Regions from separate parts of the Paenibacillus sp. E222 genome, predicted to be linked through region 3. Evidence: riboswitches for the same ligand, from Rfam matches in the RefSeq annotation. Region 3 holds a riboswitch; each other region holds the start of a gene.
The links. Region 3 has a riboswitch for thiamine pyrophosphate ahead of HW560_RS00685 (ECF transporter S component). Riboswitches for the same ligand answer to the same signal wherever they lie in the genome.
Positions count from the first base shown of each region.

Region 1: linked by a shared signal. The riboswitch ahead of thiC (phosphomethylpyrimidine synthase ThiC) and the one ahead of HW560_RS00685 (ECF transporter S component) in region 3 are both predicted to bind thiamine pyrophosphate.
Region 2: linked by a shared signal. The riboswitch ahead of HW560_RS19045 (thiamine phosphate synthase) and the one ahead of HW560_RS00685 (ECF transporter S component) in region 3 are both predicted to bind thiamine pyrophosphate.
Region 4: linked by a shared signal. The riboswitch ahead of HW560_RS03085 (ABC transporter substrate-binding protein) and the one ahead of HW560_RS00685 (ECF transporter S component) in region 3 are both predicted to bind thiamine pyrophosphate.

Region 1 covers NZ_CP058552.1:462,730-468,417, reverse strand. Annotated here, with positions in the region: gene HW560_RS02000 (Fe-Mn family superoxide dismutase) at 1-1,100, opposite strand, end outside; gene HW560_RS01995 (alpha/beta hydrolase) at 1,300-2,328, opposite strand; gene HW560_RS01990 (IclR family transcriptional regulator) at 2,687-3,430, shown strand; TPP riboswitch at 3,550-3,663, shown strand; gene thiC (phosphomethylpyrimidine synthase ThiC) at 4,006-5,688, shown strand, end outside.
Region 2 covers NZ_CP058552.1:4,199,788-4,205,475, forward strand. Annotated here, with positions in the region: gene HW560_RS19035 (hypothetical protein) at 1-684, shown strand, start outside; gene HW560_RS19040 (ABC-F family ATP-binding cassette domain-containing protein) at 817-2,367, shown strand; TPP riboswitch at 2,432-2,541, shown strand; gene HW560_RS19045 (thiamine phosphate synthase) at 2,780-3,454, shown strand; gene thiO (glycine oxidase ThiO) at 3,459-4,688, shown strand; gene thiS (sulfur carrier protein ThiS) at 4,685-4,888, shown strand; gene HW560_RS19060 (thiazole synthase) at 4,892-5,659, shown strand; gene HW560_RS19065 (MoeB/ThiF family adenylyltransferase) at 5,656-5,688, shown strand, end outside.
Region 3 covers NZ_CP058552.1:158,452-164,139, reverse strand. Annotated here, with positions in the region: gene HW560_RS00695 (pectate lyase) at 186-854, shown strand; gene HW560_RS00690 (copper amine oxidase N-terminal domain-containing protein) at 1,027-1,980, opposite strand; TPP riboswitch at 2,144-2,254, shown strand; gene HW560_RS00685 (ECF transporter S component) at 2,493-3,086, shown strand; partial or broken gene HW560_RS34340 (ATP-binding cassette domain-containing protein) at 3,177-3,527, shown strand; gene HW560_RS00680 (ATP-binding cassette domain-containing protein) at 3,501-4,595, shown strand; gene HW560_RS00675 (energy-coupling factor transporter transmembrane component T family protein) at 4,570-5,364, shown strand; gene HW560_RS00670 (outer membrane protein assembly factor BamB family protein) at 5,474-5,688, shown strand, end outside.
Region 4 covers NZ_CP058552.1:712,913-718,600, reverse strand. Annotated here, with positions in the region: gene HW560_RS03090 (thiamine-binding protein) at 1-53, opposite strand, end outside; gene HW560_RS03085 (ABC transporter substrate-binding protein) at 277-1,317, opposite strand; TPP riboswitch at 1,539-1,651, opposite strand; gene HW560_RS03080 (NAD-dependent epimerase/dehydratase family protein) at 1,797-2,552, opposite strand; gene HW560_RS03075 (VOC family protein) at 2,571-2,957, opposite strand; gene HW560_RS03070 (DUF2798 domain-containing protein) at 3,149-3,637, shown strand; gene HW560_RS03065 (MFS transporter) at 4,087-5,322, opposite strand.

The DNA of each region.
Region 1 (5,688 bases), 300 kb from region 3:
CGCGGGCTCCAGACCAGCATGGCCCAGCCGCTGCCCTCCACTTTGTTGGCGGCTTCAGTGAATTGATTCTTGAACGCTTCATAGCTGCCAAAATCCCGCTTGATTTGCTCTGCGAGCATACCGGAAGGCTTGCCTCCGCCTTTGGGGTTCATGATCGTCCAGAAGATCGTATGCAGGTAATGGCCTGCACCATTAAATGCGAGTTCGCGTTCCCAATGTTTGACGAGTTCAAAATTATTCTTTTTCCGCGATTCTGCCAGCTTTTTCTCCGCGGTGTTCAGTCCGTCTACGTAGGATTGATGGTGTTTGTCATGGTGTATGCGCATCGTCATCTCGTCAATATATGGTTCCAGCGCATTGTAGGCGTAGGGTAGGGGTGGCAGTGTGTGTCCACCAATAGGTACAGGTTTCTCTTTGACCGGCACTGCTGTAGAGTTGGTTGTGCCCTCTGTACTTGCATTGGGGGACGGTACAGCCGCCGAAGATTGTGTCTGTACCGCTGGAGTAGGGTTGTTGGCTTTTCCCGCAGCATTGGATGATTCTTCTACAGCTTCACGATAGGGCTGTTCAGACATGGGCATTGAAGTCACTACGTTGGCATCAGCCGGTTGTCCCGAGGTTTGAAGAATATCATTCAGTGAAAACGATGAATCAGACTCCAAATCCCGCAAAGCTCCAGATTGTTTCAGCGTTTCAAGTACCCCCAGGAAATACTCGGATTCGCGAATGAAATGCAGAATAACCACTTTGGCAATTGGCACTTGCTGAACAGCAGTACTTTGCTCCAGCAGGACGTACAGCTGTCTAATGAACTCACGCGATTGTGTGCAGGTCTCAGCCACGAGCTGTTCAATACAGCGGATGATGTAAGGAGCAGGTGGCTGGGTTCCCGGCAGTATTTGCTTCAACAGCTGATTCGCGACTCGTTCGCTATTCTCAAAGATCGCTTCCCATTCCGCAAGCCATTTGACATAAAAGGGTTCAAGATCAGGAACCAAGGCGCGAATGACAATCGTATGTTCCTTCTCTTGCTCTTTCCAGAAACGGACTTCTTCGAGTACCCTCAGAGGCAGCAGATGCCCATATCCATACCAATTCATATGCGGTAAACCTCCGTTCAAGTGAATTGAAATTCAGATCCAGCAGCAGAAATTAAATTTGATTCTCCCGTTCGTTCAATTTGGCAATGTACAAGCTAGAGCTGTCTTTAATTACGTCCCAAAAGTATATTCTCCAGGTACCTTGTCCTATGTGTACACAAAAAAAGAGCCCCATAGGGGCTCTTGAATTACCGGGTTTTCACGATTCTCCGGTATTGGTATTGTCCACATCATCGCTGCTCGTCTTGGTCACATGACTCAGGAATGTGGAGACACGGCGCAGATATTCCTTCGGATGCTCCCGGAAGATCAGCTCATGATGCGCACCGTCCACAATCCATTCATCGGAATTCGGATTGGTCTGGTTGCCGGCAAGCAGTTCCGCAATCGGGTAAGGAGCTTTCTCATCCTCGGTACCATGGATAAAGAAAATCGGGAAAGGATAATCTTCTTTTTTCACTTCTTGATACGGAATCTGCTGCAATCCAGTCCCGTTCAGAATCGGGAACAGCAGGTTCATAATTTCCAGCGTAGGCTGACGCGGAAGATCAATCTGATTATGGATGTTGTGATACAGCGTATCCGGCTCAAGCAGGAATGTGCTGTCCAGAATCATGGCATCCACATCTTTGGTAATAAGCCCAGTCTGCAGAGCTGTACCTGCACCCATGGAGAAACCCCATACAACAAGCTCCTGAGCTCCGCGCTGCTTCGCAAACTGGATTGCACCAAGCAGCTGCTGGGACTCGGCTTTGCCGCCTGTGGCGACAGCTTTGTTGACCTGTGAAGCGAAACCGTAATCGAACATTACCACATTGAAGCCGAGTTGGTGTGCATAATGGGCCAGGTCATACATCGGTACCCAGGTCTCTTCACGATTCGCACCATATCCATGGCTGAATATGATGGTTTTGTTTGCATTATCATCAGCCGGAATATACCAACCCTGCATCGTTCGACTGCCGTCTGCCGCAGGGAATGTGATGTCTTGATACTTCATGTTCTTGGCCTGCATGGGATTGGAGAATACAGGCGCTACAGTTGGATTGGATAATACCCAAGCAATATAACCGTGCAGTGCGATGAAACAAAAGAGCAGAAAAAATACAACGGAGAGCAACAACGCCACGACAATATGTTTGAACCGGATCAGCCTCGGTGATAACGAAGAAGGCAGATCTGACACTTTCGTTTGCAGCGGGGCTTCGCTCTGGGATGTCGGATACATGATTGCCCCTCCTTTAAAAATCAAATGAAGATAACAACGAGACGAACAGAGCGGATAAATGATTTTTCTGACTACTTTTGAAGCAAAATCTTAATTTAATATATCTTTATCGTATGTTCCAATATAGTCAAAGTCAATTGATTGGAGGCATTTGTTACGCAATTGTTATATAGTTCTGAAGATATCTGGTTAACATTTCCTTAGGGTGCAAATAGCAGGGGATTTTAATTTATAAAAAGAAAATATTTACAATTATTCCTATTCCAAATGGCTCTTTTTGGTTTACAGATGAGACCGTTTCTCATATAATTTATGTAACCAAGTTTCATGTGATGAAACATGAGGAGGGCAACTTGCCATGGAAGACCGAAAGTTAACCGTCCGGGCTGTAGAACGGGCGCTGGATATATTATTGTGTTTTACAACCCGCAGTGATCTGGGACTCACGGAAATTGCCAGCCAGATCGGTCTGCACAAAAGTACAGTCCATCGTCTGATGGCTACTTTGGAGGACAAAGGGTTCGTGATCCGGGATGCAGCCACCGAGAAGTATCGACTCGGCATACGCATCTGGGAACTGTCTGCCCATATGTCTCGCAGCGATGATCCGGCCATTTTGCTCCTTCCTGCGATGGAGCGGCTCAGAGATCGACTGGGCGAAACCGTGAGTTTATATCTGCGTGATGGCAGTGAGCGGATTCGAATTCAAGCTGTACAGAGTGATCAGGCGATTCGCCGTGTAGCTCCGGTGGGCGTCAGACTTCCGCTATCCGTGGGAGCCTCCAGTAAAGTGCTGATGGCTTTTGCCACCGAAGAGGACCGCGAAGATCTGATGAATGGACCGGAATGGCCCGTATTTATCGATCCCAAAGTATATTTGGCACAGATGAAAGACATTCTGGAATATGGCTATGCAACAAGTTATGAGGAACGTGAACCGGGAGCAGCCGCTGTATCTGTACCCATCATGGATCGGAAAGGCAACATCGCTGCTGCTCTGTCGGTATCCGGGCCTGTTAGTCGCCTTTCGCAGGAGACGCTGCATGAATACGCACCTGTGCTGAAGGAAGCTGCTACACAGATGGGACTGATGTTATCCTGATTTTATGTTCTGGAATTTAAAGGTTGTTTTTATGATCCGGTTGCGCTACTCTGTAATGGACGGCCCAACAGGGTCAGCATAATTGAATATGAATCTGCGGCTGAGATGCTGCAACTTGTTAACGTTACTGGGGGAGTCCGAATTGTCCGGACTGAGACGGAATCGCATGAGATTCCGGACCCTTTGCACCTGATCTGGATCATACCAGCGTAGGGAAGTAATCGGCGATACGACCACGAACACCATATAATGTAACCTATGGATGGACTCCGTTATGGAGCCTGAATGAGTTGCGTTATTGGTGATGGACATAAGCCGGTTCCCTTGGGAACCGGCTTTTTTTATACAGTAAACAGGCGGAAGCCGTTGTCAGAGCTGCTTTTGGATAAAGAGCTGGGAGCTATTGGCGAAGCGGTGGTATGGATTTTTTTTCCTCGACTGTCTGTATTACTTGAACTGTATGTCCCTATTTTGTGTGGTATGATCGCTCTTCCTTTTTCTATGTTGTGGATGGTTTGGACTCGTGCGCAAGCATTTCAATCCAGGCAATCACCAATGAGGAGGAGACAAGAGCGATGAGTACAGAGAACAGAACGCTGGGACAAGACGAGCAGGATCAGGTGTTGGAAAAGAGTGCAGGTGCGGCCGGACGAATTAAGCCCTTCCCGGGCAGCCGCAAAGTGTACATTCAGGGCTCACGACCGGACATTGCAGTACCGGAGCGTGAAATTGCCCTTCATGACACGAATACTCCCCAAGGAGTGGAGCATAACGAACCGCTGCGTGTCTACGATACGAGCGGGCCGATGACTGATCCCGGATTTCATGCCGATATCCGGGCAGGGCTGCCAGCGCTGCGCACCCGCTGGATTACGGAGCGTGAAGATGTTGAAGCCTACCAGGGACGAACGGTAAAACCGGAGGATAACGGATTGAAACCCGGAGGGAAGCGAACTGGAGCCGAGAAGTATCCAGGCTTGCGTGGTAAACCGTTACGGGCACAGGCAGGGCGCTGCGTGACCCAGATGCATTATGCACGGCAGGGAATGATCACACCGGAGATGGAGTTCGCTGCCATCCGTGAGGGTGTGGAGCCGGAATTTGTGCGGCAGGAGCTGGCGAGTGGCAGGGCCATCCTGCCGTCGAACATCAATCACCCGGAGAGTGAGCCGATGCTGATCGGGCGTCATTTTCATGTGAAGATCAATGCTAACATCGGGAACTCTGCGGTATCCTCCTCCATCGAGGAAGAGGTAGAAAAGATGACTTGGGCCGTACGCTGGGGATCGGATACGGTGATGGATCTTTCCACAGGCAAGGACATTCATACAACCCGTGAATGGATCATCCGCAATTCACCTGTACCCATTGGAACAGTTCCGCTCTATCAGGCACTGGAGAAGGTCAATGGAGAAGCCGAAGCACTGACCTGGGAGTTGTATCGTGACACGCTCATAGAGCAGGCAGAGCAGGGTGTGGACTACTTTACGATCCATGCAGGCGTGCTGCTGAGATATATTCCGATGACCGCCAAACGCATGACGGGCATTGTGTCACGGGGCGGGTCCATCATGGCAGCATGGTGTCTTGCGCATCATGAGGAAAATTTTTTGTATACCCATTTTGAAGACATCTGCGAGATTATGAAAAGGTATGACGTGGCCTTCTCTCTCGGAGACGGACTGCGCCCAGGAAGCATCTACGATGCCAATGATGAAGCCCAGATGGCGGAACTGGCGACGCTTGGTGAACTAACACAAATCGCCTGGAAGCATGATGTGCAGGTGATGATTGAAGGTCCGGGACATGTGCCGATGCACAAGATCAAGGAGAATGTCGATCTGCAAATGGAGATTTGCAAGGAGGCGCCGTTCTATACGCTGGGACCGCTGACGACCGATATTGCACCAGGATATGACCATATTACCTCGGCCATTGGGGCAGCGATGATCGGCTGGTTCGGTACGTCGATGCTCTGTTATGTTACGCCAAAAGAACATCTGGGCCTGCCTAATAAGGATGATGTGCGGGAAGGGGTTATCGCCTACAAGATCGCTGCGCATGCCGCTGATCTGGCGAAAGGTCACCCGCGTGCCCAGCGGCGGGATGATGCGCTGTCCAAAGCACGCTTTGAGTTCCGCTGGAGGGATCAGTTCAACCTGTCGCTGGACCCTGAGCGTGCGCTGTCCTACCACGATGAGACGTTGCCGGCCGAAGGGGCAAAAGAAGCCCATTTCTGCTCCATGTGCGGGCCGAAG
Region 2 (5,688 bases), 3.5 Mb from region 3:
GCCATGTTCAATTACATTCCAGCATTAGTCGTGCTGGATTATGATGGTTATTATATTTTTGCGATCGAAACAGAAATGACCGGAAAACTTGAAGAGTCATTCCGGCAAGTTTGGAGTCCCAAAAAGCCCTATACATATTCTGATTCAAATGGTAACAGTATTAATTTCACACTCGATGGGTATGTGTATGCCTATGACGCAGGTTTGGGCAAGTGGGTGGAGGGTTTCCAGAAAGAATTGGCCTCCAGCACGCAAATCCCCCTGCTTCAGAATGCCGAGACGTTTGAGCAGGTCAGACGAAGCCGGATCGTGACAAGTGTGCAGGAAGATTTGGCAGATGTTATTAACCGTCATAATGAGTTTGCAAGAAGGAATGGTGTTTCCTATACCTTTACCATGCCTTTGATTTCTCAGGAAGACTGGTACAATTCAATTAATGACACGGGGCTTATGGCGTTTATTCAGGGAATTCCTGTAGGTAATCAAAAGTTTAACAACTATGCCATTGGTGGTGGCAGACTGGTGAAGAAAACGGCGATTGTTGGCGGAGTTGATCCGGTAAGTGCGATTAAATACTATTACCCATCCACATGTAACAATGGTTACAGAGCTGAAGAAGTGTTTACAAATGCCAAACAAGCGGCAGCGCAAGGGTATTTTGAGTATAGCTGTTCAAATAATTAAAGGCAGTTTATATGAAATATAAAAGCGAGGTTGCATGAGATGTTTGCATTACTTTCAGAAAAGGCGACACCTGTGCTAAAATAGGGTTTCGGAACGATAGTAATGTCCAATAGATAGGAGCAACCTCATCTTATGAGTTTATTGTCAGTAGAGAACGTGAGTCATAATTTTGGAGACCGCACGTTATTTAAAAATGTATCTTTTCGTTTACTTGCCGGAGAGCGTGTAGGCCTTGTTGGTGCTAATGGTGTGGGAAAGTCCACACTGATGAACATCCTTACCGGGAAATTGTTAAAGGACGAAGGGAAGGTCGAATGGACCCCCAAAGTTCGTTATGGATATCTGGATCAGCATACCAAGCTCACACCTGGAAAAACGATTCGTGATGTGCTTAAGGATGCGTTTCAGCCCTTGCTTGAGTTGGAAAAAGAAATGATGTCCATTACCGATCAGATGGCAGACGCCGATCCGGACAAACTCGAATTGTTGCTGGAAGAAATGGGTGACATTCAGGAGCAATTGGAGCAAGGTGACTTTTATCTGATTGATGTGAAAGTGGAAGAGATGGCAAATGGACTGGGCTTGTCCGCCATCGGTCTGGATCGTGACGTTGCCGCGCTTAGTGGTGGTCAACGTACGAAGGTATTGCTTGCCAAGCTTTTACTGGAAAAACCAACTGCTCTTTTGCTGGATGAGCCAACGAACTATCTTGATGTGGAACACATTGAATGGCTGACGCGTTACCTTAAGGATTACCCGTATGCGTTTATTCTGATTTCGCATGATACGGAGTTTATGAATGAGGTCGTTAACGTTATTTATCATCTGGAATTTGCCAAGTTGACGCGTTATGCAGCGAACTATAACAAATTCCTTGAAATGGCCGACATGAATAAGGCGCAGCATATTGATGCTTATGAGAAACAGCAGGAGTATATCAAGAAGCAGGAAGATTTCATCCAGCGGAACAAAGCCCGTGCTTCTACTTCCGGTCGTGCCAAGAGCCGTGAGAAGCAGCTCGGCAAGATCGAACGGATCGATCGTCCAGACGAAGCGGCCAAACCCACATTTAAATTCAAGGATGCCCGGGCGAGTAGTAAAACCGTCTTTGAGGGCATTGATTTTGAAATTGGATATTCGTATGCATTATTGCCCAAAATGACGATGACGATTGAGCGTGGCGAGAAAATTGCCATTGTTGGCTGTAACGGTGTAGGTAAATCCACACTGCTCAAGACCATCTTGGGAAAAATCCCACCAATCAGCGGTAAGACTTTCTTGGGTGACTATTTGGAGACAGCCTATTTCGAACAGGAAGTACGTGCAGGAAACATTACCCCGATTGAAGATGTGTGGAATGAATTTTCTCATCTGACACAGAATGAAGTCCGGGGGCATCTCGCACGTTGTGGATTGAAAAATGAGCATATCACCCGTCCGCTTAACGCGCTTAGTGGTGGTGAACAAGCCAAAGTTCGTTTGTGTAAACTTCTGATGCGTGAAAGTAACTGGATTTTGTTCGATGAGCCTACAAACCATTTGGATGTAACGGCCAAAGCAGAGCTGAAACGTGCCTTGCAAGAATTCAAGGGTACCGTGCTGCTCGTATCCCATGAACCTGATTTTTATGAAGATTGGGTTACCAAAACGTGGGATGTTGAAGCTTGGTCCGAGAAACAATAACGTAATAAATGGAAATGTACGGTGACAAAAAAAGGTGTCTATGGTAACATAGGCTACAGCTTCATATGAACACTAGGGGGGCCGCACGATGCGGCTGAGATGGAAGAATGCGATTCCGGACCCTTTGTACCTGATCTGGATCATACCAGCGTAGGGAAGTGGCGCGTTTCAGCTAATGACAAAGGGCGTTATCGATAACTTTGCGATATGGCCTGCAAGATGATTCATGCGGTTTCTAAGTATACAGCGTTGCGACTATGTTGGTTTCTGTAGTTGTTATGCATTATGTATATATAGAGTAATCCCATGCGACAGTCATTCAGTTGATCCATGAATTCTAAATTCGTGGCCACTCCCCTACGGGAGTGGCTTTTTTGTTGTTTTATATCCGCTTAAATCATACAAGAGGAGGGTGAACAGGACGGAAATCTTCCACGAACAGTTAACAACACGATTATTCGAACTGCATGTGGTTTCACCAGGTACAGGAGACTTGGACTCTTTTCTGAATATTGCTAAGGATATATGGCGGTGGGTCGATTATATCCACATACGGGAAAAAAAGCTGCCCCTTGAGCAACAGATGTATTGGGCGCAAAGTCTCAGAACACGAGGTGTCCCATTTAACCGAATCATTCTGAATGGCTCCACTCAGCTTGATCATCATGCGTTGCTTGGTGGTGTGCATTGGGGTCAAGCAGTTATTCGGAAATACGATAAGGATGTGTTGAGGAGAAACAATCGGCTTCGCGTAGGAGTATCGGTTCATTCTCTGGAAGAAGCAAAAGTTGCAGAAGAACGTGGAGCGGATTATCTCTTTTACGGGCATGTATATGCCTCACCCAGTAAACCAAATTTCGAGCCCAGGGGACTTGCTTCGTTAGCAGAGGTATGCGCTAAAGTTTCAATTCCGGTCATCGCGATTGGTGGGATTGCAACGGAGAATATTGCTGCCATTCGAACTGCTGGTGCCCGTGGAGCCGCTGTGATTTCGTCGATTTGGACGAATGATCAGCCGGAACTGGCTGCCGCTGCATTGCGACTGGCGATTACGGATTCAGAGAAATACGCCGAACCAAGGAGATGATGCCATGAGAAAGGAAGCAAGAAGCCGAAGCGGGAATCGTTCAGGGTATCATCCAGGCACAGTATCGAGGAGTAAAGTTGGAGCAGAATTTCGAGGCAAGCTTCATGCAGAAACCATTATTGTAGGCGGAGGCGTTATCGGTTGTGCTATCGCATGTGAACTCGCTACCCGAGGTTATGACGTTCTTCTGGTTGAGCGTGCTCGGATCGCTGGTGGAACTTCCTGTGCAGCCGCAGGCATGCTTGCCGCTGACAGTGAGGAATTTACTCATGCTGTGATGGCAAAGCTTGCCCGGCAGAGCAGAGCTTTGCTTCATGAGCAGAAGGAACGAATCAGTGCGCTTAGCGGCGTTGAAATGGGGCTGCAACAGCAAGGTTTTATTACTCCTTTTCGCTCATACAGTGAGGTCAGCAGTTACAAGAATAATCGATGGTCTACCTTATCTACAGAACATATTTGGTGGGATCGTGTCGCTGTCCAACAGGAAGCTTCATGGTTAAACAGGGATACGTATGGAGCATTTTACAGACCTTCCGAGAGCGAGGTTCTTCCTGTCAGCTTAACGCAGGCTTATGTCAGATCGGCTCAAGCCATGGGTGCAAGGGTGATGGAAGGTGTACAGGATGTCCGTTTGCATACGGATGTGAATGGAGTGCAAGGGATCGAGACTTCAATAGGAACGATGACATCGAGAAATGTCATTATTGCTACAGGGTTACATGGTGAAGAATTGATGAGACATGTGGGTCTGAAATCGCCTGTTTTACCAGTAAAGGGAGAGATTGCAGCCGTGCAGTTTTCACCTCACCATGCCGGGTACAGGCCAGACAAAACGGTGTATGCAGAGGATATATATATTGTTCCCAAAGCTAATGGAGAAGTATGGATCGGTGCAACAAGCCTTCCTGGAAGAACAGATATGAACGTTTCGGTGCAAGGCATTCAGAAGCTGCTTGCAGCTGCAACAAACTGGATACCTGGCATAAAGGAAGCCCATTTTATCCGAGCGTGGGCGGGTGTCCGTCCTTCGACTCCGGATGGATTGCCTTATGTGGGGGCTTGCGAAAGTGTTCCCGGTTTATTCGCTGCTTTTGGACACTATCGTAACGGCATATTGCTTAGTGCGATTACAGCGAGCCTCATGGCTGACTTGATTTGTGGCAAAACCTCGGAAGAGCTGGGGATTCAGGACCTTAGTCCAGAACGTTTGAACACAAAGGAGATGTTGCAGTGAATATCATTGTCAACGGACAAACCATGCAAATTGAAGATAGCTTAAATCGTGTGGACAAATTGCTCCATTCATTTAATTTGCAAGTAAAAACCGTCGTGGTTGAGTTGAATCGTCAAATTTTAACGCGGGAATATCATGAAACGACCACTTTAAGAGACGGAGACCGAATTGAAATTGTACATTTTGTGGGAGGCGGTTGAATCATGTTGAGGATTGGGAGTTATACGTTTGAGTCAAGATTGCTTATGGGTACAGGCAAATTTTCGGACTTGGAAGTGCAGAGCCAGGCGGTTGAAGCCTCAGGTACGGAAGTATTAACGTTCGCCGTTCGGCGTTTGAATCTGGAAGAGCGCAACAAACAGCACTTTCTGGACACCCTGGACTTGAAAAGGTATACCCTTCTACCTAATACAGCGGGTGCTTCAACAGCAGAGGAAGCTGTGCGAATCGCTGAACTTGCTCGAGCGTCAGGGCTTTGTGATATGATAAAAGTAGAAGTTATCGGCGATGGAATCACTTTGCTTCCTGACCCAATTGAAACCTATAAAGCTTGCGAAATTTTGCTTGAAAAAGGCTTTACGGTACTGCCTTATATCTCGGACGATGTTATGCTGGCCAAACGATTGCAACTACTCGGCGTACATGCTGTTATGCCTGGGGCTTCACCGATAGGGGCGGGAAGAGGCATTATTAATCCCTATAACCTGGAGATTATTATTGAACAAGCCGTCGTTCCTGTTATTGTGGATGCAGGACTTCGAGCACCTAAAGATGCTGCTTATGCGATGGAGCTGGGAGCTGACGGTGTTTTGTTGAATACGGCTGTGTCCGGATCCGGAGATCCGGTGAAGATGGCGAAGGCAATGCGATTGGGGGTTGAAGCAGGTAGACTGGCTTATGAGGCAGGCATGATTCCCGTTAAGCGCTATGCAGCAGCGAGCAGTCCCGCGGAAGGAATGGTTCACACATGACTAATCAGACACGATCTTCTGAACAGGGA
Region 3 (5,688 bases):
AAAAATGCCGAGAACACAGGTATAATGCTGTCGTTTCTATATCTAAGCTAATGATTATTATCGTAACATTCCTTTTTTGGTAGGATCAGGGTAGGTTCCAAGCCAGAGGTGCACCTCTGATCGGTTCCTTGAGGACAAGCTTATGCTTGTACGCCAATTCATCAGAATAAGGGAGGATTTAAGTGATGAAAAAAATGTTGACGTTGTTACTGTCCGCGGGTTTGGTCGCTTCATTATTCAGTGCAATTCCAGCTTTTGCCGCACCTACTGTGGTAAACTCAACGATTATTGTACCCAAGGGTGAAACGTTTGACGGCAAAGGCCAAACCTATGTAGCTAACCCCTCCACACTGGGAGATGGATCTCAAGCGGAAAATCAGAAGCCGGTATTTCGACTGGAGGCAGGCGCCACGCTCAAAAATGTAAATATCGGTTCACCCGCAGCTGACGGTGTTCATTGTTACGGTAACTGTACAATTTCAAATGTGGTGTGGGAGGATGTAGGCGAGGACGCTCTGACTCTGAAATCAGCCGGAACAGTCAACATTACTGGCGGGGCAGCTTACAAAGCCTACGATAAAGTATTTCAAATTAATGCAGCCGGAACGATTAACATTAAAAATTTCCGTGCAGACGATATTGGCAAGCTGGTGCGTCAAAATGGTGGAACCACCTTCACGGTGAACATGACGCTGGACAACTCAAATATTTCCAACGTCAAAGATTCGATCATGCGTACGGACAGCAGTACATCGCAAGGGAAAATTACAAATACCCGTTATTCTAAAGTCCCGACCTTATTTAAGGGATTTGCTTCGGGAAAAACCAGTCAGTCCGGAAATACGCAATATTAAGACAATGATATCCGTGAGCGAATAAATAAAGAATAATGCTAAAAAGGGATGTCCCCCGTTATGTTTATTCATCACGTAGGGGACATCCCTTTTGGTGTTGCATTCAGAAGAAGCATCATTTGCCCACCTGCGCCGATACAAAGGTCTCTAAAGCCTGGGCGGGCATTCCAATTTACTTTTCTTCCGGAACTTCAACGATCACTTTACCTTTCTCAGGGGCAATGGAGCCCGCATGGATGGAGCCGGACTTGTTCATGATCTCGTAGGAAGTCTCTTCAAGCATACGAGAATACTTAAATGATACGAGGGTTTGACCCTTGACGGAAGGGCGAGTCCCTGCTTCAGCAACGGGTTTGGTTTTGATAAAAAACAGGTCACCGATAGTTCCGGCATCTTTACCGATATTGGCCTGCCATTTCAGCAGGGCGTTTTCATTTTTAATCGTGTAATAGCTGATCAGATCGTTATCTTCAACAATGAAGAAACTTTCCTTTTTGCCTTGTTCAAAAATGTATTGAATGGATGAATCCACTGGACCCAGAGGGTTGCGAATCTCCAGGCGTGCTTGTCCCAGTTCAGAGAAGCGTGGCAAATGCAGCGCAGCTTCACGCGCCACAGTCAGATCAGCACTGCTGTAGTCTTTGACCACCGCAGCATCCGTGGTGTAGATGTAGGCCTCCTTGGCCGTCTGGTTCCAGCGAACCTGTGCGCCAAAGGCTTCGCCAATGGCACGGAGCGGAAGCATGGCTTTGCCATTCACCAGAATGGGAGCGGACGACAACGTCGCATTCTGACCGTTTTTCTTCATTGTTTTGCTGTTGGGTATAAGAACATATTTGTCGCTGTCTGTGCTGATGCTAATCTGTTTTGTTTTGTTATTGTAGCCAAACGTATAGTCCCCGAGGAATTGAAGTTCAGTCAATGCTACGTACGTTATACCCTGCTTTATAACCACATCATTTTGAGCTTGTACATTGTTAATATACGCTGTCGGTTTGTGTGTTGTTGCTGCTTCCGCGACAGTGGATGACAGCAGTGCGGGTGCCGTACCCGCGGTGAGAATCGAAGCGGCAAGGATCATTTTCCACTTTTTTTGCTGCCAGGCAGTATTGGTTTGTTTCATCATTATCAATCTCCCTTCTTGTATACCAAACGGACTACTTGATCCAAATGTTGCATAGTATTGTAAAGTACACCACAGAATGTCTTCTCTGATTTACCCAAAATACAGCGTAATGATTTTTCCGGGATTGTCACAAATACCCATGTGTTGTACAGTAGAAGCAATGAAATAAGTGAACCGGGAGCTCAATGAAGTTGGGCTGAGAGAGCGGCCTTGTGCCGCTGACCGTAAATCTGATCTGGGTAATGCCAGCGTAGAGAACATGAATTTGCGATGTGCAATGGTAAGCGATAGGGATAGAACATAAATGTCAGCGTTTCTTGGGTGCAGCAGGATTTTTCTGATGTGACGGGAATGGTGTCGTTTGTTTTCTTCTTTCTCTATATCTGCCTAATGCGCAGCATCGTGAGATTGTAAACTGTGCGTATGGCCTGCCTGGAAACCGGGGAGGCTTTTTTGTTTGTTTTATTGTTTATTTTATAAATCCAGGGAAACAGAGGAAGGAAGTAGAGAACATGTCAACAGCAGTAGGCAGCAACAGATTGAAGTTAACCGATATTTTGGTAACGATTGTGATTGCGGTGGTCTTCGGGGTGATCTACAAAATATGGGGACCTACATATGATCTGATGAAGCCATTCGGCGTTCATGCGGAGCAGATGATTTATGGCATGTGGTTTATGGCGGGAACCTTTGCCTTTGTAATCATTCGTAAGCCGGGTGTAGCCATTCTGGCTGAAGTAGCGGCATCCACGGTGAGTGCTTTTCTCGGAAGTGAGTGGGGCATGTCGACACTGGTGTATGGACTGTTGCAAGGGCTGGGTGCAGAGATCTTCTTCGCCGCATTTCTGTATCGGAAAAGCAATCTGTTCGTCACCTGCCTTGCGGCTATTGGTGCAGCGGCAGCTTCGCTTGTACTGGATTATCAGTACGGGTACATTGATTCCCTCTCGGCTTGGAATTATACACTGTTTATCGGGTTCCGCTTCATTGGCAGTATTCTGATTGCAGGTGTATTCGCCTATTACCTTGCCAAAGCGCTGGAGCTTACAGGTGTAACACGATCCCTTAGACCGGTGTCGAAGCAGGATTACGAGGCGCTGGACTAGATGAATGAAGTGGAGAATGTGCAAGCGGTAGGTGTTACGAATCTAAGATGCAAGTTCCCGGGAGAGAAGGCCTTGGTGTTTCAAGGCTTGTCTCTCTCTGTGCGTCAAGGGGAGAAAGTATTATTGCTTGGTCCAAGCGGATCTGGCAAATCAACCTTGCTGCAAATTCTGAGCGGTCTGATTCCGCGATCTGTGGAGATTCCGATGAAATGTGATGACATTCAGGTGCCTGAGCAGCCCGGCATTGTTTTTCAAGATCCGGATACCCAGTTCTGTATGTCATATACGGATGAAGAGATTGCTTTTGTATTGGAGAACCGGAATATTCCACGCGAGCAGATGCCTACCCTTATCCATCAATACCTGGAACAGGTCGGGTTATGCTTTGAACATAATCGAACACTCATTCAATCCATGTCTCAGGGTATGAAGCAGCGTCTTGCGATGGCTTCGATTCTGGCCATGGAGCCAGACGTACTCTTTTTGGATGAACCAACGGCACTGCTGGATGATGAAGGAACCTCTCAGGTGTGGGAAACGGTGAAACAGATTGCACAGGACAAAACACTCATTATCGTAGAACATAAAATTAATGAAATCGTCGAGTGGGTAGACCGAATCATCGTATTGTCGCCTGAAGGAAAGATTGTGGCAGATGGCCCGGCGAATCAGGTGTTTACAGATGAGCGGAATATGCTCAGGGAATACGGGATCTGGTATCCAGGGGTCTGGGAAGAACGAGGCCAATCGAAGGCACAGGCATGGGTCTCAGGAGAGGATAGTCGTTACGGTGCAACAGAAACTGAAAGTATAGATTATAAGGAGGGGGAAACCTCTGCACTGATCCAACCAGCCCTGGAAATGCAGCAATTCACCGGATGGCGCGGAAAAACGCCATTCATTCAGGTGGAGCAGGCCAAGGTATGGCACGGAGATTGGGTGGGGATTGTCGGGGCTAACGGGGCAGGTAAAAGTTCATTATTGCTGTCCATGATGAATATTCTAAAAACGACAGGTCAATATGTTGTGGAAGGACAATCGGCTGGAAAAACCGAGCAGCTTGCAGATCGCATTGCCTTTGTATTCCAGAATCCTGAATTTCAATTCGTGACAAATTCAGTCCGTGATGAAGTGGGATTTTCCTTGCTGAGCGGAAAGCTAACTGCCGAAGAAAGAGGTATCCGAACCGATCATATGTTGGAGCAATTCGGACTGAGTGAGCTGTCCGGTAGGCACCCATATCAATTGTCGATGGGACAGAAACGACGGCTGAGTGTAGCATCAGCTCTGGTACGGGAACAGCGTATTTTGTTATTGGATGAACCTACCTTTGGACAGGATGCGCGGAATACCTTTTCCATGTTATCCCAGCTGGAGCGGTTGCGGCGTGAAGGGACAGCCATCGTGATGGTTACGCATGATCATGAAATCGTGAAACGTTATTGCAACAGGATCTGGACGGTGGATGAGGGGAGGTTAACGGATGCAGCTCTCGTTTCCTCATCGTGAGACTTGGCTTCACGCGGTGAATCCGGGGTTGAAAATGATTTTCCTGACATTGCTGTTTGTCTTCGTCATTCTTGTTCACAACCTGAATGTAATGGCGAATGTGGCAGTTGTCATGCTGTTATTGCTGGGCTGGACAGGTCACCCATGGCCCAGATTATTGCTGTATGCGTCTCCGTTCATTCTGGTATTTATATCAACTTCCACAGGTATGATCATGTTTGGTAAAGGCGAGACCACCTGGTTTCAGTGGGGATTGATTCATATTACCGAAGAGAGCTTCTATCGCGGGCTGCACCTGGGCTTTCGTTCCCTAAGTATGGCGGCAGCTGGATTGTTGTTCGGCCTGACGACCAAGCCTGTTCGTCTCTTTTATTCCCTCATGCAGCAGTGGAGGCTCCCACCTAAGTATGCTTATAGTTTCCTGGCGGCGATGCGTATGATTCCGATTTTGCTGGATGAATTCCAGACGCTGCGGTATGCCATCCGCATTCGGGGAACGAGGGAGCACGGCTCCCGCTGGAATGTATACGGCACACTGAAACGATATGCTATTCCACTACTTGCACAGAGTATTCGCCGTGCGCAGCGTATGGCGGTGGCGATGGAAGCAAAAGGATTCAAGGAAGGCGGGAGCCGGACCTATTACGTTCAGATCGGATATTCCCGAGCGGATGTATGGTTTGTGGGGTATTTTATCATCATGTTAACCGCTGCTTATATATTGGGAACTACATTCCCTTATCATTCAATGCTTGTGGATGTAAGGTAAGTCCTGTATTTATTTTGCACCTTGTAAATATATTTAGGATTAACGGTAACTTTTCCTTGTTCAAAACGTCTTTATTGGAAATAACTTCAAATGATTGGAGTGTACTGACGTGAAGACCGAGCGTAAGAGGCCAGGGACGGGCTACCCATGGAATGTAATTGCTGGTATCGTAGCTGTGCTGGTCACGGGGGGACTGTTGCTGAATAACCATGCTAGGGCGGTTGAAGGACAAGGTTCCATTTCAGTTATACAAGTGCAATCGGTGAAGCTTAATTATAAAAAGGGGGATAAGGTGACGGTAGCTGAAGGTGTACCTATTTACAG
Region 4 (5,688 bases), 550 kb from region 3:
TCGCCATTTGGCGTTTTAGGAATGACTTGAATGCTAAGTAGTGTGCTTGCCATGAAAGATCACTTTTCCTTTCGAGTTAAATTGCATGAGTTAAACCAGCTTTACACTTGACCACTCCGATTGCAGTACCCTCTTCCGATCGCTGTTATCCCCGAATTTTTTTGATTTCATTTTCCACAAGGGGAAAATCCGGGGATAAAGGCGACCACTTCGTTTCTTCAGATGGGTTCTGCACTCTTCGTTCTGGTGTAAAAAAAAGTTAAACTTAAACCATTTTTATTGGGGTAGAAACTCGTTCGTATACGCTTTGGATACATCTACCTGCTCATCGAGCAGTTTTTTGCTAAACATCCAATCTGTATAGTTCTGCCATACTTCCTGCTTTTGCTCACCCCAGCGCGGTGCGTCATCCTGATATTTCGGACTCAGCCACTTTTGGCTTGCGAGTACAAGGTCCTTATCCAGATCCGGTACGGCCTTGATCAGAATGTTCGCAGCGTCTTCGGGATGATCAATCGCATATTGATATCCTTCGGAAGTGGCTTTCAGGAATGCTTTAACCAGCTCGGGATCGTTCTGAATCGTCTTTTCATTGGTAACGAGTACAGGAGTGTAGTAGTCCAGTGCCTCGGAATAATCCTTCACATATAACATGTCGATCGGTTCGCCGCGCAGTTCGGCTTCAATACCCGTCCACGCGTAGAAAATCCAGGCAAAGTCGATATCACGTTTCACAGCGGTGAAAAAGTCGGCGTCACCCATGTTAATGTTTTTCACTTTGGATACATCGGCGCCTTCACCTTCCATAATGGATTGCATCACGGCTTCTTCGACTGGGGAACCCCAGCCGCCATAGGTTTTGCCTTCAAAATCTTTGGGAGACTTGATGTTTCGATCCACCGGAGCGGCAAATCCGGACGTGTTATGCTGAATAACCGCAGCGATGGACACAAGCGGTACGCCTTGTGTGCGGGCCTGAGTCACGCTCTCCTGATAACTTACGCCAAAAGGCACTTCATTGGATGCAACCATCGTATCTGCGCCACCGGCACCTGGTTGTACAATCTCTACGTTCAAGCCTTCGGCCTTGTAAAAACCTTGATCTACGGCCGCATACAGGCCGGTATGATTCGTATTTGGTGTCCAGTCCAGCACTACTTTAATGTCCTTGAGGGCTGCGTTGTCACCTTCATTGCTGTTTTCGGTATTGCTGCTGCCAGTTTCTCCTGAAGGTGCAGCTTCTTTGCCGCCACATGCGGCCACAGCCACTAGTAGTACGCACAAGAGCATTAGGCCCATCATTTTACGCCATCTCATCTTCATTTCTCTCCTTCATGTTGTCCGGCCAGTGGCACGGGGTACTCCTTGGCTTCATATCCAAGCATCTTGCATAAATCGACAGATTTATACCAGCTATGATCCGGATGACGTCATTTTTTTTAGCTCTCTGGCTATATAAAAGAACATTAAAAAAGCGCCCCGTTAATCCGGGACGCGTGCAGGCGTTAGAGATGTGGCACTCAGCAAAGAGGCTGGGCCAATTCGATATACTCCGATTCCTACGCTGGCATGATCCAGATCAGGTCTAAGGGTCAGTATCTTGGTGGGATACACTCTCAGCCGGCCTATTCCGACTCCCCTGGGAAACTATGAAGTTACGGGCATTACTATGTGTAATTATAGGCCAGAGGCCTATGCATGTCCAGTCAGGAACTGGATGGGGACACGTATGAAGTTATCAAACAGGCCGTTATACATATGTATAACAGCCTGTTAAGATGTGTGATTTTCAACAATTATCGTGGCGAATCATATAAGGAAATCTGACTGAGTGCAAAAGCATCGGATTTCGGGTCATAGCCTACCTGTTTCTGAGTGGCTTCCAGATTCAACCGTTTAAACTTATTATTCGAGATCCCATGCAGTATGGTGAAGGGCTCCAGCTCTGTAGCTGTAATTGCTTTGAACATCAAATTACACAAGTCAGCCGGACTAATATACGCGCTCATATCCCTTGCCTCCAGCACGGGTCCATCCGGTTGAAAATCATCATATGCACCGATACGTATTGCAACACTTTGTAAACCTTCGGTATACGCAAAATAGGAAGCAAGCGATTCTCCAAAACATTTGCTAACCCCGTACAAATTCCGTGGGCGTGTCGGCATGTCTGGATAGACCTGAGCATCAATGGGATACCCCTCGATCGTCTGTGCACTGCTTGCCAGAATGACTCTTTGCACACCTTGGTCCTTGGCTGCACGGAATACATTAAATGTACCTTTGATATTGATGTCCAACAACGATTCATAGAATCCGGCATGCGGGGAAGGATCTCCCGCCAGATGTACAACCACATCCATGCCTTCGCAAGCGTGCTGACAGGCTTCGGGATCTGTCACATCCAGTGTCATGATCTCATGGTCTGTCCCTTGATACGTATGCAGTCTGTCGATATTCAAATCTGTTAGTCGCAGGTGAAATGCTTCTGACAAGTGTTGGGACACGTCACGTCCAATTTTTCCGGCTGCACCGGTAATTAAAATGTTCATAAAAATCAGCTCCAATTTTTAGCGCTGGAAGAACTCAATCCATTCCTTTTCAGGTCCATAGATGAAGAAATAACGGTAACCGTTAGGCAGTGTAATCATCTCTCCATCAATAAACTCGGCCTCGGTTTCTTTAATGCGGTTATACTCGGCCTCAAGGTCATCGACATGGATGGCAAAGTGGTGCACCGTACCTTCGGAAGGCAGCTTGTCGCTGTATCCCTGAATCAACTCAATCTCGGTCTCATCGCTTCCGTTGAAGCCGAGAAAGGCGAGCTGAATGACACCGTTGGTATGGGTTACCCGGTCTTTCAATTCAAGACCAACAATCTCCGTGTAGAAACGCAGCGTGGTCTCCAGATCGCGAACGGCAATGCCGACGTGGTCAATGCGCTTTTGAAAACTCATAATCAAAAATCCTCCTTTAAATATGCAGTGGATCTTTTCTACCATTTTAAGGGATATCATAGGGCTGTACTACGGGGTTGTCAAATCCGATTTTTAATTTGGGAAAATTATAATTGTTCACAGAATGTTCACTTATGAGGAAGGCTTCATCATCTCTATAATTACGAAGGTAAACAGAGAGGATGAGAGATTTGCCAACGACAAAGAAAGAACAGATTGTTTTTGGAATGATGATGTGCACAGGAATGGTCATCGTCATGATGACTTTCAATTTATGGCACAATGGGTTATTGAGCAAGATGTCCGCGCTAGATATACTGCTTCAATTCATATTGTGTTTTATCATTGCGTTTCTGGTGGAGTCCTTCATTGTTGGACCTGTAGCGAGAAAAATTGCATTTTCCTTACCTTTTGACAAATCCAATAAAATTTTGGGTGTGCTCGCTATGTCATTTTTCATGGTCATTGGGATGGTTCTGATCATGTCCTTATACGGAATGATTTCTGCTTATCTTGCGAATCAGTTAAGTAGAGCATCCGTACTAAATACGTATCTTCATACGATTGCTCGTAATTTCAGCCTGGCGCTTCCTTACCAAATCATTATTCTGGGACCACTCGTTCGATATGTGTTCGGTAAATTCATTAAGGATAAGGGGAGTGTAGTCCCTTCAACCTAAATAACGTTAGTTCCGATTTAGAGCACCTGAAAGTATTTCCTGGGCAATCTTGTGCAAATAAATAGATCGTATGATCACCTTCAATGAAAGGTGATCTGAGGCAAAGGTAGGACACTTTCTACCATGATTACAGCGCTAACGAATCGAGAACATCTTATTAGGCCGGTTTTTAAGGAATGAAAAATCTAACGAATCTCAGCGGCGTTATTATGCTAAGAAACTGCAACGAGACCTTGATTTGGAGCTAATTATCTAGAATAACGTCTCTAGGATTCGTTAGATTTCAAACATGCAGAAATGGAGATGAATAGCGTGTACCAGGTTCGTTAGAACAGAATAACGCTACAACAAAATGTCCACCGCCAATTCATGGCGGTGGACATCTCAATCTCTATAATAGGTATTCTATTTCTGATTCTAATTCTCAGGTCTGCCTCGACACATAACTGTTAAGTCACTGTATCGACCACATGTTTGTTCTGCCATTGATACGCAATCACGCTGATCATCAGCAGACCAACTGCAAAAATGGCAAGCATCCATGCGGACTGGTTAACCTCCAGATGGTCCAGACTCCAGCCTGTAACCAAAGGCAGAATGGCACCACCAACCCCACCTGACGCAATCAGGATGCTGGGCGTTGATTCTTCTGTTCCAGGCAGCATTTTGCTGGCGAAGACGAGGGCAATGGAGAATACACCAGATAATGCGAGCCCGAGCAACAGAATGATCAGAAATGCCGACCAGATCTGGTTGGTAAAAGGAAAGATCATCAGCAGCACAACTGCTGCAAGGCAACTGTACAGAACGTAGACGCGATATTGGAATTTCTCCGCAATATATCCGGCAAACAGTCGTCCAACGGACATGGCGATCCAGAAGCAGGTAACACTAAGTGCAGCACCTGCTTCCTTCATGTTCATTTTCTCAATCAGAATGGCTGGCATGAAGTTGGCAAGGCTCATTTCAGTGCCGACATAGAGAAAGAAAAATAAAACAAATAAAGACAGAAGAGCCAAATTACGGCCGTGATAGGTTGAACGAGTTGGTTTAATGTCTTCAGGATTCGTTCCATTTGGCAATTCAGCAGCTTGAGTGTGTACAGGAGTCTGGTCTGAGCTGCGTCGACTCAGCTCGTTGTCCAGCTCACCGAATGAACTTTTGGCCCAGAAGATAAAAGTCATCGCTGCACAGACGGCAACCACGAGGAACGACATGCGCCAGTACTCTGCAGAAATCAGACCGCTGGCAATGAGCGGCATGACCATGGCGCCGATACCAAATAACACTTCAAGTCGGCTCATGGCAACCGCCGTATTATCTTTAATTGCTGCAATGATAATTGTACCGATGACAGCCTCGATCATGCCAAATCCAAATCCGGCTGCAGGTGCAATGACGAACATCCAGCCCCAAGGAGGCAGCAGCATATAGGATAACTCTGCAATGCAGAGCAGAGCTGCAGCAATTAATAGACCGCCTCGTTTCCCGAAGCGTTTATTCAACCATGGAGATAACAGTACACCACCCAGGAACCCGGCAAATTGGGCAAATATCAGCGTGCCTCCCTGACTATAATCCTTGCCATAATGTTCAAGAGCAACGGGCAGGATGGAGCCGAGAACGACGTGGGCAAGTCCGATGAGGAAATAGGACAAGCATCCAATCCAAAGCAATTTTCTCATGAAGAAAAACTCCTTCTAGATATTATGTTATGTAGTAAGTCTGCCATTCAGGAGCATTTCCTAAAAACAAACAATCTCTATCATAACAGGACATGTAAGGGTATGCACGGATAACTTGCAATGGAGGCTAAAGATCGTATATACTGAAAAACAACAATTACAGATCGGACCATGCCGTTGAAGAGCATCCAACTCGGAGGCGTTTTCGCCAGGGGAGCGAACCATTCCCCAAGTTAACCGGAACCGCCCGTTATCGCGGACCAAGAGGCCGAATCAGAATATTCTGGTTCAGCAAGTTGGGTGGCACCGCGAGCAGAGCGCTCCTCGTCCCAAGGGATGAGGGCGCTCTTTGTATTTTTACAGCCA